Linked DNA regions of Anatilimnocola floriformis. The protein of the gene in region 2 binds, or shares a complex with, the protein of the main gene of each other region. Links are inferred from orthologs where the notes say so. Each region holds a gene or a part of one and is shown on either strand. Other genes may lie near its edges.

Region 1 (7,579 bases), 2.9 Mb from region 2 along the record:
TCATGCCGCAAATGAGCGTGCCGCTGGGAAGCGCGTTCAGCGCGAACCGCGTGTTGCCCGGCGTGAACTGGCTCTACGGCTGGGAGATCAACGACTTCCTGACGACGGCCGGTAGCACGCAGCTGAATTTGTCGGTGGATCCAACGACCGGCAACGAGTACACCGAGTTTGCCCAGTCGTGGACGATCGGCTATTCGCTGGCCGAGAAACTCGGCATGTATACCGAGTGGTTTGTCTTCTCACCCGCCGGCGCCGACACGGCCCGCACCGAACATTATCTCGATGCCGGGCTGACCTATAGCGTGTCGAACAATTTGCAACTCGATGTGCGGATCGGCAAGGGAGTGAGCGCCGCCGCGGTGGATCTCTTCGCGGGGGCCGGGCTCGTATCGCGATTCTAAAAACGAACTCTTACGAGAGAACCGCGCCAAGTCGCTGTTGCGTTTGATCGGTATACAGTTCGCGCTTTCCGAAGCCGGGAAGTGCGCCGGAAGCGACTGCTTGAGCCTGATGCTCGGCGTAGTTGGTTACCATCATCACGGGAATCGAAGACAACTGTGGATCGGCCTTGATCGTCTGAATGATATCGAGGCCGCTGCTGTAATCCTGATCGAGCTGACGATTGACCAGGACCAAATCGAACTGGCCATGGCGGAGCGCATCGAGCGAATCATCCGGCCCATGGCACTGCACGACCTCGGCGGCAAACTGCTTTCGCAGCATGCCGCTGATGAGACCAAAGTCGTGAGAGCAGTTGCCGATATCGAGAATGCGCTTCATGAGACTATCTTGGTTCTAAGGGAATAGGACCGCTTACTTTTCTTCGCCGCCAACTGGTTCTTGGATCGCGAAGACGTGGTCCTTGTTGGCGATATACATCACGCCGTTCGCAATGATCGGCGTGCTGTAGACGCTGTTTAGCATGTTGATTTCGGCAACTGGATCGTGTGGTTCCTTCTTTACTTCGAAGACCGTGATGTCGCCGTCCTCGTCGCCGACGTAGACCTTATCGCCAGCAATCATGGGAGAACCCCAAGCCGCGGCGAGCATGTCGTACGCCCAATAAACCTTGCCGGTCTTGGCATCGATGCAGTGGAACAAACCGCTGAAATCAGGAATGAAGATCAAGCCATCTTTAATCACTGGCGTGCTGATCGCGCGGTGAAACTTCTCGAGGAAGTCGTCGATCTCACCGTTGCCGTCCCAGTCGTACTCGGTGAACTTCCAGACCACGCCGCTGTTGGGGTTATCTTCGATGACATCCCCTTCTTCCTCCACCGCGGCTTGGATCCGCTTGCGAGCGACAGGGTTCTTGGCGGGGTCGCGATTCTTTACGATTTTCTCGCTGATGTCGCCGCGCTTCAGCGGATCGATGCACCAGAAAATACCCAACCCTTCGCCGTGCTCCGGATCCTGGCCGGTGGCGAAATAGACTTTGTTGTCGTAAACCACCGGCGTGCAAATGATGTCGTTTCGCGTGCCGCGGCCACCAAGTTCCAGAATGCTGTCCTTGGGATTGCAGTCAAACTTCCAGAGGAGCTCCGGCTTGCCGTCTTTTCCCTTGTTGGCTTTGAAGCTGTACAGCCAGGCGTCGCCGCCGCCGAACAGAACTTGAGCTTCGCCGCCGAGAATTGCCACCGTGGGCGATGACCATTGACCGTGCAGGATCAGATCGCGCGGGCTGTTGTCGGTCCAATAAACCTCGCCCGTGTTCTTGTCCATGCAGATGAAGCTGGGGGCATCGGGAGCAGGCACGACGAGGTGCGATTCATCCACGCCGTTGCTGCTGTTCACGAAGAGCAAATCGCCCCAAGTCGTGACCGAGCAGCTGCACATGTTGTGCTGGCTCGTGCCGAGATTCTTCATCATGTCGTAAGACCAGATCACGTCGGCTTCGTCTTTGTCGTCAGCCGTCGTGATGCGGAACGCGCTCAAGCGCGGACCAGCGAGCATCAGGTAGAACTCTCGTTCAATGCCGTTCGACTTGGCTTTGAAGTTCCACTTCTTGGCGGGAGCTTTCACTTTTTCGTCGAGCTTCAGCTCGGGATCGGCAGCGTCGAGTTCCGCACCTGCCGTCGCAAAGCGAGCTCGCAAGTCGGCCGAGAGCTTGCCACCTTCGAGTTCTTTCAAGATGCCGCCGAGCTTGTCATCGGCGGCTTCGTCGGCGCGGACGACGTCAAAAATACGGGCCGGTTCGCGAGTGACCGGGCCGTCGTCCTTACCGTCGAGCATCCCTTCGGTATCGAGGCACTTCACTTCGCCGCGGCTCGTTACGAACCACAGGCGGTTCCCTTCGATCATGGGTGAGCAGCAAATACCCATCAGCGGCCAATCGTGAACGCGGCCGGTGTGCAGCTTTTCGCTGCTGTGTTGCCAGAGAAACTTGCCGGTCTTTTCATCAAAGGCCACCAAGCAGCCGAGATCGACATCGGCGGGATAACGCTTCAAATAACCGTTGCTGTTGTTCGTCCCAAGCACCACTTTGCCGTGACCGACGATGGTGTTGCCATACGACTGGCTACCGAGCGTGGCGACCCACTTGATGTTCTTTGCCTTCTTGCTGTCCCAAGCGCCGGTCTTGCGATCGAACTTGCCGGGAGCAAACTCCATGGGCGCCACATCGGTGATCGGCACGTTGTTGCGCATCGAGTTGCCGCCCCACTGACCCCAGTCTCCCTTTTTCATCACGGGATTGTCGGTGAGAACTTTAGGATCGCCGGCGGGCGGGTTAGGAGCGAGCGCCACGACTTGATCCGGCTTCGGCGTTTCCGCCGGCTTGGCTTCTTCAGCAGGCTTTGGAGCCTCAGCAGGTTTAGCCTCTTCGGCGGGCTTCACTTCGGCCGGTTTGACTTCGGCCGGCTTGACTGCTTCAACAGCCTTTTCTTCGGCCTTCTTTTCTTCTTCCTTCTTCAGCCCTTCTTGCGGCGGCATTGGTTCGCCGAGAGTCGGCTTCGGCGGCGGCATATCGACCGGGTCGAGCGGTTTTTCGGTCGGCTTGGGTTTCTCAGCCGGCTTGCGATCGCCTTCGGTGGTGGTGCTACCGGAGTCGGTGGTCAGCGCCGGGCCTGGCTTGTTCGGCTGGCAGCCTGGAATGAAGGTTGCCGCCACCGCGCCCAGAAATAGGCTGCTGAAAATCGCCACCATGGCATTGGTTCGTTGCATCGCGCTCTCCCTACAAAGCACTTTTCATCATTACCCGGCGCGCCGCCGCGGGCGGGTTTGAAATTCAAATTAGTGAGCTCAGAAACAAGTGCTGCTCTTGAGTAGCACCATCGCGAATGACCTTAATTATTCGGTGTCACGGTCACATTGTCGATGAACACTTCCGCATTCGTGGCGTTGCCGAAGAGGCCGGGGGCGCCGACCTTGTTCGGTTGCGGATCGGTCAACTCGAGCGACCATTCGGTCGGCTCCTTATCAGCCCGCTTCCAAACCTTCGCTTTTACCACGGCTTGGCCATCGACATTCGCGGCTTGCAGTTTGAGCGTGTACCAGTTGCCGGGTTCCAACTCAAACTTCTTGGTCGCGAAGTAACGCTTGTCGTGTGAGATCCAACTGCCGATCTGCAGCAGGTTTCGCTCGCCCGAGATCTCGAAGGTATAGCCTTGAGCGATGAGGCCCATGTCAGGCTGTTTCTTGTCGAGTTCGTGCGGCAGCATATCGGCTTGGATGGTGTAGTCGTGCAGATCCGATGGACCGAGCGATGCACGGCTGCGTGTTCCCTTGGGAATAGTCGTGATCTTCGCGAGGAAGCTGTTGCCATCGGGACCCTTGCGGAGCTGATGACGATAGCGAGCACCGATCCAAGTGATTGGAGCATCGGTCAGCCCTTCCATGTCGAACTTCCATGGCAGCGGCGGAATGATGCGAACGCGAGCCCGCGCTTTCAACTCACCGACGCTCGCTGTGACGATGGCTGCGACGTGCTTGGCATCGGTGGCTGCCGTGAACTCACCACCCTCGGTGATCGTACCATTGGCATCAACGGCGAATTTGGCTTCGGTGGTCTTCAGGAACTGACCACGGGCGTTGTAAAGGCGGGCCGTGTACGTTTGCTTTTCGCCCGGCTTGAGCAACAACTCGGCCGGCACGATTTGCAGTTGCGCTGGAGTTTGGTCTTCCGAAACCGGCGACTCTTGCGGTTGCGGCGGCTGCGGATCGGCACCCTTCTTCTTCGCTTTGTCTTCGAAGCAGTAGAGCGCTCCAGTCGTCAAAATATACAGACGGCCGTGCGAAACGACGGGCGAAGCCCAGCATTCGTCACCCTGATTGAAGGTGCCGTTCGTCTTGCCTTTGCCAGTTCGTTCCCAGCCAGTCGCGCCTTTGGTTTCGTCCGGCGTGAGGATGTACCAGCGACCATTTTTCTCGCTGTAGAAGATCTTGCCATCGGCGTATACCGGTGCGCCGAAGTTGATCGTGCCGAGGCCGATCTTCTTACAAACTTCTTCGCCATCTTTGGCATCGAGCACGAAGAGTTTGCCGCCGTCATCGGGGCAGTAAAGGCGGTCTTTCACTTTCAGGATCGAGCTCTTGCCGTCGGCGATTTCGAGCGTCTTCCAAATTTCAGCCGTCTTCGAAACGTTGCCTTCTTGCGTGCCATCGAGGGCTGCAACCGCGCCGACCTTGGTCACATCTGGCGGCGGATTCTCTTCGCTGTGGGCCATGTAAATGACATCGCCGTCGACAGTCGGAGCGAGATTCAAACCGCGCTTCGAGAACTGATATTCCCACACCTTTTTGCCGGTGCGCGGCTGAATACCATACACCCAGCCGTCGCCAGCGCCGGTGATCATCAGCTTCTGGCCCTTGATCACGGCGATGGTCGGGTTGTTATAGATCGTGTCTTCGGGCCGCAGCCGCGTGCTGATGAACCAGCGAACCTGGCCGTTGCGTTTGTCGAAGGCCAGAATGCGATGCGCCGGCTGAGCCATTTCACCCCAACCGATAATCACGCTGCCGAAGATCACCATGTCTTCGCAAATGATCGGGCTGTTGGTGCGACCACCATAGGTTGTGAGCACGCCGTACTGTTCATGCAGCGGAATCTGCCACTGAATTTTGCCGTTCTCGCCATCGAGACACTTGAACAAACCGTTGGCGCCGAGAGCATAGACAAAACCGGTCTCTGGATCGCCGACGACATTCGACCAGCCGACGCGCGTGTCGGGCACATCGCTCGACCACACGTTGTGAATGCTCTCCCACTTCGTTTCGCCAGTCGCTGCGTCGAGGCAGACGATCTTTTCGCACTCTTTGTTCGTGCCTGGATTGTGACGCGTGAGGTAATAGAGTTTGCCGCGCAGCACGACCGGCGTACTGCGACCGCCGAGGTCTTCGCGCTTCCAAGCCAGGTTGCTTCCCGCGCCGCCGCCAGGATTGATCGTGTCTGGCAAACCGGTCTCGCGCGAAATGCTGTTCCACTCTGGTCCACGCCAATACGGCCAGTCGAGCGGATCGGCTTTCGCCGTGGCGTCAGTCTTCGCTTCCTGAGCGGCAGCAAAAGTTGCAGCGAGTGAAGCAATCAACAGCCAGCCGACGAAAAGGCCAACGAAGCCAGAACGTTTCATGATGCACCAGCGAGTCGGAGAGTTGGAAAGGCGGGCTCCGGCCGACGTCGATTTAGAACGACAGACGGCTGAAGGCGATCAACAGTTGTTTCAACACCTTTCAGGATAGCGAGCCGGGCAAGAAGAGCAACCGGCAAAGCACTCGCGCGACGTTACGATTTTGCAGCGAGCGACACTCTGGCAAGCGTAAGAATGAAGGCGAACGTGCGCGCTTCGCGTCAGGCCAGAGTGTTGAAGAACGATGATTTCGAGCGCGGTCTACTTGCCGCAGTAATCAATCGCGCGGGCGATTTCACTCTTCAGTCGAGTGCGCGGCACGATGCGATCGACGAAGCCGTGCTGCAGCAGGAACTCGCTGGTTTGAAAACCCTTCGGCAGTTCCAAGCGGATGGTGGCTTTGATCGTGCGCGGACCAGCAAAACCGATGAGGGCTTTCGGTTCGGCGAACACAAGATCGCCGAGCGAAGCAAAGCTCGCGGCGACACCGCCCATCGTGGGATTGGTGAGGACCGAGATGAACAAACCGCCGGCGCGATCGTAGCGCGCGAGCGCTGCCGAGACCTTCGCCATTTGCATGAGCGACAGGATGCCTTCGTGCATACGAGCTCCACCGCCGGAACCACTGACGATGATTAGCGGCAACTTTTCCGCGGTCGCACGTTCGACGAGACGGGCCAGCCGTTCGCCAACGACCGAACCCATGCTTCCCATGATGAACGCCGAGTCGGTCACGCCCACGGCTACGCGGCGGGCGCGAATCATGCCGCCGCCGGTTACGGCAGCGTCGGTCATGCCGGTTCGTTTTTGTTCGGCGAGTAGGCGTTCTTTGTACGGCTTCGAGTCGGCGAATTGCAGCGGATCGGTCGGCATCAAGTGGGCGTCCCACTCTTCAAACGTCCCTTCGTCGCACAGCTGCTGGACGCGCTCCGGCGCCGAAACGTAGAAGTGGTATTCGCACTGCGGGCAGACGTTGTGGTTCTTCTCCGCTTCCTTCTTATAGATCGACGCGCCGCAGCCTGGGCAGCGCTGCCACAGACCTTCGGGAACGCCGCGCTTGGTCCGCTGCTTCATGGTGCTTTCGGAAGTTTGCGAGGGGACAGGAGAGGAGGCTGCCGGGGCAGTGGTGGAGGTCGGTGCGGAAGAAGCCATGTGTTGCTCCAAAATCAGGTCCGCCGATCAAGGCCGACTATGCGCTTGCCGTGGCAGCATGGCAAGCAAAAAGTTTGTTTCTATCCGAAATGTCGCACATCAAGCGCAGGTTAATCAATATCGGCCAAACAGCAGGCCGGTCATCACGGCTGCTCCGCCACTGACAGCAGCCGAAATGGCAGCAGCCGGTGCCAGCACGACGCGTTGTAACTCTTCTTGTTCGAGATCAATCAGCTGCCAACCGCCGCATTGGCACTCGGCCTTCCACAGGTCGCCGAGCTCGGCAGCCGGGGCCAGAATCTGTTTGACGAGGCTGTAAAACGGTTCGGGCAACACGAGGGCGATGGTGCCGCGGCGATGCTTTCGCACCAGGCGATCGACGGCAACTTTGGCTCGCGCTTGGGCCATGCCCAGGGGTTCGCCTTCGGGCGGGCAAACGGTTTCGGGGTGTTCTTGCAACTGGCGATAAATCCGCGGCTGGGTTTGCTTCAGCTCGTCGACGAGCTTGCCATGCCACAGACCATGATCGACGTTCTGAAAATCGGCAAGCTGCCGCACCTTCATTTTGCGGCTAGTGCCCAGTTGGTTGGCGGTTTCGACCGCACAACGACACGTCGACGAATACAGGTAATCGAACTCAACCGCTTGGACTTCGTTAATCAAACGAGCGGCTTGAGCCGTGCCCACGTCGGAGAGAGGAAGATCGAGAGTTCCCTTGATGCGACCTTGTTCATCAAAGTCGGTCGCAGCGGAACGGATCAACAGGATTCGAACCATACAGGATCGGTATGAGCCTCCTAAAGACTTGCCAAGTGGGTCAGGTTGCGAACAGCATCGCCGTAACTGGGCTGTCCGAAAATTGC
Region 2 (7,550 bases):
TCGCGCTTCTTCTTCGATCGCTCGTTCCGTGATTTGTTCGGCTTGGATCACGCGCTGGTTGGTGTTGCGAATCACGCCTTGCACAACCTGGTTGCCGAAGTAGGTATCCTGGCCGAAGAATCGCATCAGCATCGGATCGCCGACGGCGAAGAGCGACAGGATGACGAGCTTGCCGTAGACGCTGAAGTTGCCCCAGCTATCCTTGCCGAAGAATTTGATCGCCGTACCGGACGACTTCTTCACGTTCAGCCGGCCGGAGCGAACGCTGAGACTCCAGACCTCGTCGAGAAACAGGTGTGAGAAGAAACCCAGCATCACGGCGGCCGCTTTGAAGAATCGCACTTCCAGATGGTTGTCGGCCACGATCAAGAACGTGATGAGCCCGCAGACCACGCACGCGGGAATGCTGTGCCACATGCCGCGGTGCACGGTGTAACGTTTGAAAACCTCGACCACGCCAAAGCGGATGATGCAGTACATGACCGCCGCCATCAGCACCATCATCTCGTGGCAGCACGCAAAGGCTTCGAACCGCGGCAGCATGAGCATCGGAATGACCGATGCCGCAAACGTCGACATTTCGCGGACGGGTGTTCCCGAGTCGCTATCGAGATCGGGCAACATGCCGCTGACGCTGCACAAACCGAAACCGAGCAAGCTCGTTTCGATCGGCATGTTGAAATAGAAATGACCAGCCACGCCGTAGACAACACCGAGTCCGGTGCTGAAGGTGATGTGAGTTTTGAAATCCGCCATGATTTCCTCTCGACTACGCTAGCAGCGCGCGCACCGCCCTACCCTTGCCTGCCGCGCGCGAACTCTACCGAGTTCATGCAATCACTCCAAGATCAAATCAGCTGGAACTGCTCTTCGGGTTTCTCGCGGGCCTCCGCTATACTCTCGCGGCGATAATTTTTTCGCCGAATCGAAGACGCGTGCTTTCGCGGAGCGAAAGACGCACTGCCGGACTGAGGTGCAAGGATGCAAGGCTACGACTTTGTGATGATCGGTGTGCTGATCGGCGCCGTGGCTTGGGGCGCGTGGAAAGGCTTTGCCTGGCAAGTCGCTTCGACGGCTTCGATGGTCCTCAGCTACTTCGTGGCTCTCAACTTTCGCACGCCGCTGTCGCAAGCGATCAAGACCGATCCACCATGGAATGTCTTCGTCGCCATGCTCATTCTCTTTCTGGGCACGTCGCTCGTCGTGTGGCTCTGCTTCAACTTCGTCAGCCAAGCCATCGAGCGGATGAAGCTCAAGGAGTTCGATCGTCAGGTCGGCGCGCTCCTCGGCCTCGCCAAGGGCGTGATCCTGTGCGTCATCATCACGCTCTTTGCGATGAGCTTGCTCGATCAAGCGCGTCGCCAGGCCATCATCAACAGCCGCAGCGGCTACTACATCTCGCAGCTCCTCGCCAAAGCCGACGCCATCATGCCGCGCGAGCTCCGACAAGTGCTGGCGCCGTATGTCGACGGCCTGGAACAAAACATGCAGACCAGCGGCTACTACGCGCCGCCGCCTGGTTACCAGAACAACCGCTTGCCCGGTTTGATCAACAACGCCATCAACGCCGTGGAGCAACAGTTCGAAAACATGCAGGGGCAAAACCCGAACCAAGGGAGCTACTACGGTGGCCAGGCCGGTTACAACAACCAGCCCAACAACGGCTACAACACTCAGCCGAACAACGGTGGCTACAACCAGCCCGCCATGAATCCTGGTTACAACAACGGCCAGCAACCGTACATCGATCCGCAGATGGCCGACCGCTATCGTCAGCCAACACAACCTCAGCGGCCGCTGAACAACGGCAACTACTAAGAGGTCAGGCGATGAGGTTCATGAGCACCTTAGTCCGCAGTTGCCTGACGATGCTAGTGACCGTCTTTTGTCTGGTCTGTCTTTGTCAATTCGCGGGAATGGCTATGTGGTGGTACGCCCCTCCATTTGGCAACCGTGTGGTCCCAGGCCAGGCCAACATGCGAGCAGGCAACCCCAATCTGGGACCGTACGAGCATTGGGCTTGGGAGATGGAAAACTCGGATCGTGACGAGCCGCGTCCAGTTCCCCAGATCCACTTCGTCGAGCAGGATCCCAACCGTTCATCGCCATTCGCGCGAGTCTTGGAACTGGCGGAACCACCGCAACCGAAACGCTAAGCAACAGAGGCTGCAGGTCCACATGCGCTGCCTGTTCTGGTTGATCCAAGAGACCGTATTTTGCCTCCAGGTCAGCTCGAAAAATGAGCCCGAATGAGCCGGTCGAACAGCCGGGTAATTAGGCTGGCTTAGAGCAACTTTGGACGCGATTTTTTGGCGCCAAATTCGGTCGCCAAATCAGACGCTGAAAAACCAGAAATGAACCTCCGAAACGCAGCTCGTTTTTTTGTTCGGTAGAGCAGGGGAGAACGGCAGGTTTTTCGATCGAAATTCGGCGTCGTTTTTTTTCACGCGACGGCGACGAATCGGCAAGAGATCGAAGGCAAAGCGGCACCAGAATCAGCCGTGCCAAAAGGGGCCAAAACGCAACGTCCAAACCCGCCGCAGCGAAAACGCGAATATGCGTATTTCTAGCGGAAAACGACCATCTCAACCGAACATAACAAACATTATCGGACGTTGGGCACAGGGTAAAACGATAGGATAAACGGACCTCGTTGGCCCTGCTTGGCGGCTGGTTGTTCCAGCATTTCGGCACGCTCGATTTGCCTCAGAAATCGCTGGCGATTCGAGCTGCTGCGAAGCTCAGAAATCAGTCGCTGTTGCGACCGAGAATCGGGCTGAAAATCAGCGCCAAAAATCGCGCTGATTCTGACTCAGAATTGGGCGGTCCAAACTCCTTGTTTTGAACACGCCCTGCCCTCACGCTCCGGGCAATCTTTAGGCTGCTTTGGCCGGCGACGAATCGCCTTGCGGCAAGTCATCGTCGATGACCGTTTTGGTCGCGCTGCTAGTCGCTCCGACGACCGCTTCGGCCTTCGCGCCGTCGGCCTTGGTCCAGGCCCGCGGTAAGACCACGTCCTTGGCCAAACCGAGTCGCACCAGGATCCTGATCACGGCGTACGTGGCATCGAATTCCCACCACTTGTGACCGTGGGCGGCCGACCGCTGATCGGCGTGATGGTTGTTGTGCCAACCCTCGCCGTGAGCCCAGATGGCGACCGGCCAGTAGTTGCGACTCTTGTCCTTGGTGTCGTAATTGCGATAGCCGAAGACATGGGTCAGCGAGTTCACGCTCCAGCTGCCATTCCACACAATGATGGTCCGGACGAAGACACCCCAGACGACGATGCTGGAACCAAACTGCACAGCGCCCATCACGTCGCGAGTCATCACATAGCCAGCCGCGAAGCCGACCAGGTAATAGGCAACCACGTGCGCGGCATAGACCCAGAACCAGGCCAGCTTGCGTTCGAGCCAAAGGTAGTAGGGGTCTCGCAGAATGTCGCGAGCATATTTCTCATAGAAGAAGATCGTGCTGTGCTCGCGATGTTCGATCAGCAACCAGCCGATGTGCGACCACCAGAAGTTGACCAGTGGCGTGTGGGGATCGTCGCGCTCATCAGAATGCTTGTGATGCATCCGGTGAATGGCGACCCAACGGGCCGGGGTGTCTTCAAGGCACAGCACCCCCAACGTGGCGAAGATTCGCTCGAGCCACTTGGGCACGACGAGACCTTGGTGCGTGAGCAACCGATGGTAGCCCAGCGTGATGCCAAACAGCCCGTAGGTGAGAACGCCAACAAAGCCGACGACAACGCCGGTCCAGCTGAAGTACCACGGGTTGAAAGCAAGGAGGCTGAGCAGATGAATCGATGTAATGCTGATCAGATAGCCCCAGGCAATTCTGACTGGCAACACCGGCTCGGGTACGGCGAGGCGCGCATCAGCGCGTCGACCAAAAAGTCGTTGAAAAATTGTCATACAACCTCGCTTCCGTGCGCAGGATGCAGTGGCCTGGCAAAGTGATTAAGCAGTGGATTCTTCCAAGAACATGCCCATCCGTCGGAATTTATCATACCGTGCATCGGTAAGCTGTGCGCCGTTCTTGCTAGCGAGTTCGCGTAACGAACGGAGCAAATATTGTTTCACTCGGGCTGCGGTCTGCACGTGATCGCGATGCGCGCCACCGAGTGGTTCCTCGATCACATGATCGATGACACCCAGGCGATGCAGATCGCTCGACGTGAACTTCAGCGCGGTCGCGGCCTTCTCGGCGAACTGGTGGCTCTTCCAGAGAATGCCGGCGCAACCTTCAGGACTGATGACAGAGTAATAGGAGTACTGCAGCATTGCTACTCGATCGCCCACCCCAATACCAAGGGCGCCGCCGCTGCCGCCTTCGCCGATCACGATGCAGACGATCGGGGTGTTGAGACGGCTCATCTCATACATGTTTTCGGCGATGGCTTGCGATTGGCCCCGTTCTTCGGCGCCGATGCCCGGATAAGCCCCGGGAGTATCGATCAAGCAAACGATCGGAATGCCGTATTTCTCGGCCATCTTCATCTTCAGCAGGGCTTTGCGATAACCCTCGGGATGGGCGCAGCCGAAGTAGCATGCGCTGCGTTCTTTGTAGGTGCGGCCTTTCTGATGGCCGACGACGAGCACTTTGTGTTGATCGAGCCGGGCGAAACCGGTCAGCAGCGCGCGGTCGTCGCCAAAGCGGCGGTCGCCGTGGAGCTCTACGAAATCTTCGAAAACGAGCGACACATAATCGGCCGTGTACGGGCGATCTTTGTGGCGCGACACTTGGACAATCTGCCAGGGAGTGAGCGTGCTGTAGATCTGCCGGGTGACATCGTTCACCTCGCGGCGGACCCGGCGGAGTTCTTCTTCTTGCTCGGGAGTGCGCGCCGGCGTTTGCTCGAGCGAGCGCAGTTGCGCCTCGAGCGTCAGGATCGGTTGTTCAAAGTCGAGGCCGGCCGGCGTGGCGCTGCTGGCGCCATTGGTGGAACCATTCGCTGCGCCGTTGCTCGAGCCATTGGCTGCCGTGGTTGTCGTATCGCTCATTGTCTATCACTCATCATTCAAAAACGAAGTCAGAAATCAGCCAGCTGATGGCAGCAGCAGCTGGCGGTAGCAACACCAGCACTACACAAATCCCTTGCGGTCATCACTTAGCTTGGGCGGGACCGTTGGCGGTTTGGGCACAACCTTGAACGCCCGCATCGCCTTGTACTCTTTCAAAAAATCCCACAGGGTTGGCGGACGATCTTCCTTGCGTTTCGCCATCATCCGTCGAATAAGATCACTGAATTCTTGCGAGACGTTCTGATTGAATACCAGCACTGATGGCACGGCGGCATTCAAATGCTTGTTGAGCAGATCGTCGGCGTTGTCGCCGGTGTAGGGAGGTTTGCCGCTGATCAGTTCGAACAGCACGCACCCGAAGCTATAGATATCGGCTCGCGCGTCGAGGTTTTGTTTGCGAATCTGCTCGGGCGACATGTAGCTGCGAGTGCCAGCAACGGTTCGGCCGCCGCCAAACATGCCACCGAGCAGGGCCGAGAAGCCGGATTTCATCTTTTCGGAGATGGCGAAGTCGATCAGTTTGACGTGAGCTTCGTTGCTGATCAAAAAGTTGTCGGGCTTTACGTCGCGATGCACCCAGCCCTTGGTGTGCAAGTGAAACAGTGCGTTGGCGCCTTGCTCGACGAAGTTCGGAGCAAAGTAGGCAATTTGCTGAGGACCGCCGCGGAGCCACAGCTTGAGGTTGGGGTGCTCGAAATATTCCATCACCAGAAACGGCGTTTCACCCTCGGTGGTGAATTCGTGGATCTGAATGATGTTGCGGTGACCTTTGCAATCGGCGCCGACCTCCTGCTCCCGCTTGAGTTCGTTGATGATCGAACGGTCCTTGCGCTTCTCCGGAACCGGCACTTTTAGCGCATAGCGCGTGGTGTCGTCCGATTTGGCGGCTTCCCAGATCTGGCAGGTCTGGCCGACGCGAATCAGCCGCACCAGGCGGTAAGGACCAAGAAAATCGCGGGCGCGTGTCAAAGGGGGAGCTCGCTTGCAAGGAGGGGCTGCGTATTCGCAGACGCTAGACTGTAGCTATTGTAACGGTTTTGCCGGTTTTGCGGCTAAACCTTGCCTTAGTGTAATTGGCCCCCCCAAACGGCAAAAGCCCAGCCGGACGGCATCTGCGACGTGTTCCCCTCCCCTGCCCCGCCTTTCCCGTAGATCGGACCATGGTCCGGCTGGCACTGTTAAGTGACTCTCTTGGCTCGGTACCCCGCTTCTTGCCCGGACCAATGGTCCGGTCCTACGCAAAAGACGACTACTGTCCTTGCCCACGCGACAGATAGCCGACCAGGTCGCGTACTTCTTCGTCGCTCAGCCGTTGAAAAATCCCTTCGGGCATCATCGAGAGCTTCGACTGTTTGCGCTCGTCGATGGTGGCCAGCGGAATGGTGAGGAGTTCGTTCGGCGTTTGCACGTTCACGGCTTGGGCCGTTTCGCGAAGGATGATGCCTTGCACCACGCGGCCGTTGTCGAGGAGGAACGTAGTCACTTGATATTCGCGGGGGACAACAGCGGAGGGGTCGAGCGCGTTCTCGAGGATGTAGTCGAGATTGGCTCGCTGCGAGCCAGTGAGATCGGGGCCCATCTTGCCACCTTCGCCGAAGAGGCGATGGCAACTCGCGCAGTTTTTCGTGAACACTCCCCTGCCCTTCCCTAGATCGGCTTTGGCGAGCGTGTCGGCCGTCAGCATCGCTTTGTATTTGGCGGCGAGCTCCTTCTTGTCTTCGGCGGCAGGACGAATGGTGCCCCAGATCGCATCGAGCTGTTTGGCGACTTGCGGATTGCTGAGCGCTTGCAACTGTCGCAGCATGCCGGCTGAGATGTCGCTGCGAGGGACGGTTTTTGCTTCCACTGCGTTCAGCAACGAAACGGCGTAGCTGACGCGCGAGGCCAGAGTCTGAATGACATCGGCCCGCTCTTCCGGTGAGAGTTTGTCATAGATATGCAGCAAGGCGGCCGGCGTTTCGTGGTGCTGATACGCGGCAAGCGCTTTGATCGCGACGGCTCGCATCTTGGGTTCATTCAAAAGCGGAAACAACGCCGGCGGCAAATCGGCGGGTTGCTTGGTGAGAAGCAATTGCAGTGCTCGCTCGCGCGTCGGCACATCCTGGCCGACGTTGCCGAGTTGCTCGCGCAGCCTGGCGATGATTTTTGCATCGTCAAATTTCACCGCAAGCGCGATGGCTTGGTCCTGCACATCCAAGCTGCGACTGGCGCTGAGTGTTTTGAAGATCGCGTTCCAGTTTGCCGGCGGTGGAACACTTCGGCGACCTTCGAGCGCGAGGAGAATGCCGCGGCAGAGATCGAGTTGCACTTCGGCATCGCGGGCGGCGCCGAGCGAGTCGAGTACGGTCGTTAGTTTCTTCTCGCCAGGGTCAGACTCGAGGTAGCAGCGCACCAGATGCTGGCGAACTAGAGGGATGCGGCAGTCTGTCAGCAACTTGGCCGCATCGGCTGGTTGCTGATCGACGAGCGGCTCGATGCCGTACCAAATCATCAGCGGAATGTGATGATCTTCGGCATCTT

What was found.
Region 1: the proteins of M9Q49_RS04015 (region 2) and accD are in contact, whole or in part, in a solved structure (PDB 8UXZ), measured with the Escherichia coli proteins. The link is inferred for Anatilimnocola floriformis from one-to-one orthologs.

The regions. Positions count from the first base shown.
Region 1 is NZ_JAMLFW010000001.1:3,918,413-3,925,991, reverse strand. What follows is about bases 4,772-7,579. They hold accD (acetyl-CoA carboxylase, carboxyltransferase subunit beta), read right to left. Parts: upstream 6,717-7,579; coding sequence 5,826-6,716; downstream 4,772-5,825. Other genes in these bases: rpe (ribulose-phosphate 3-epimerase), read right to left, coding at 7,514-7,579; M9Q49_RS15080 (histidine phosphatase family protein), read right to left, coding at 6,831-7,493; M9Q49_RS15090 (outer membrane protein assembly factor BamB family protein), read right to left, coding at 4,772-5,567. Also shown: M9Q49_RS15105 (transporter), read left to right, coding at 1-401; M9Q49_RS15100 (response regulator), read right to left, coding at 412-780; M9Q49_RS15095 (outer membrane protein assembly factor BamB family protein), read right to left, coding at 814-3,162; more of M9Q49_RS15090, read right to left, coding at 3,285-4,771.
Region 2 is NZ_JAMLFW010000001.1:979,886-987,435, forward strand. The notes cover bases 2,988-5,766. They hold M9Q49_RS04015 (acetyl-CoA carboxylase carboxyltransferase subunit alpha), read right to left. Parts: upstream 5,010-5,766; coding sequence 3,966-5,009; downstream 2,988-3,965. Other genes in these bases: M9Q49_RS04010 (acyl-CoA desaturase), read right to left, coding at 2,988-3,920; M9Q49_RS04020 (serine/threonine-protein kinase), read right to left, coding at 5,091-5,766. In the rest of the region: M9Q49_RS03995 (metal-dependent hydrolase), read right to left, coding at 1-756; M9Q49_RS04000 (CvpA family protein), read left to right, coding at 982-1,818; M9Q49_RS04005 (hypothetical protein), read left to right, coding at 2,654-2,845; more of M9Q49_RS04010, read right to left, coding at 2,877-2,987; more of M9Q49_RS04020, read right to left, coding at 5,767-5,999; M9Q49_RS04025 (PVC-type heme-binding CxxCH protein), read right to left, coding at 6,280-7,550. UniProt on the Escherichia coli protein: Component of the acetyl coenzyme A carboxylase (ACC) complex. First, biotin carboxylase catalyzes the carboxylation of biotin on its carrier protein (BCCP) and then the CO(2) group is transferred by the carboxyltransferase to acetyl-CoA to form malonyl-CoA.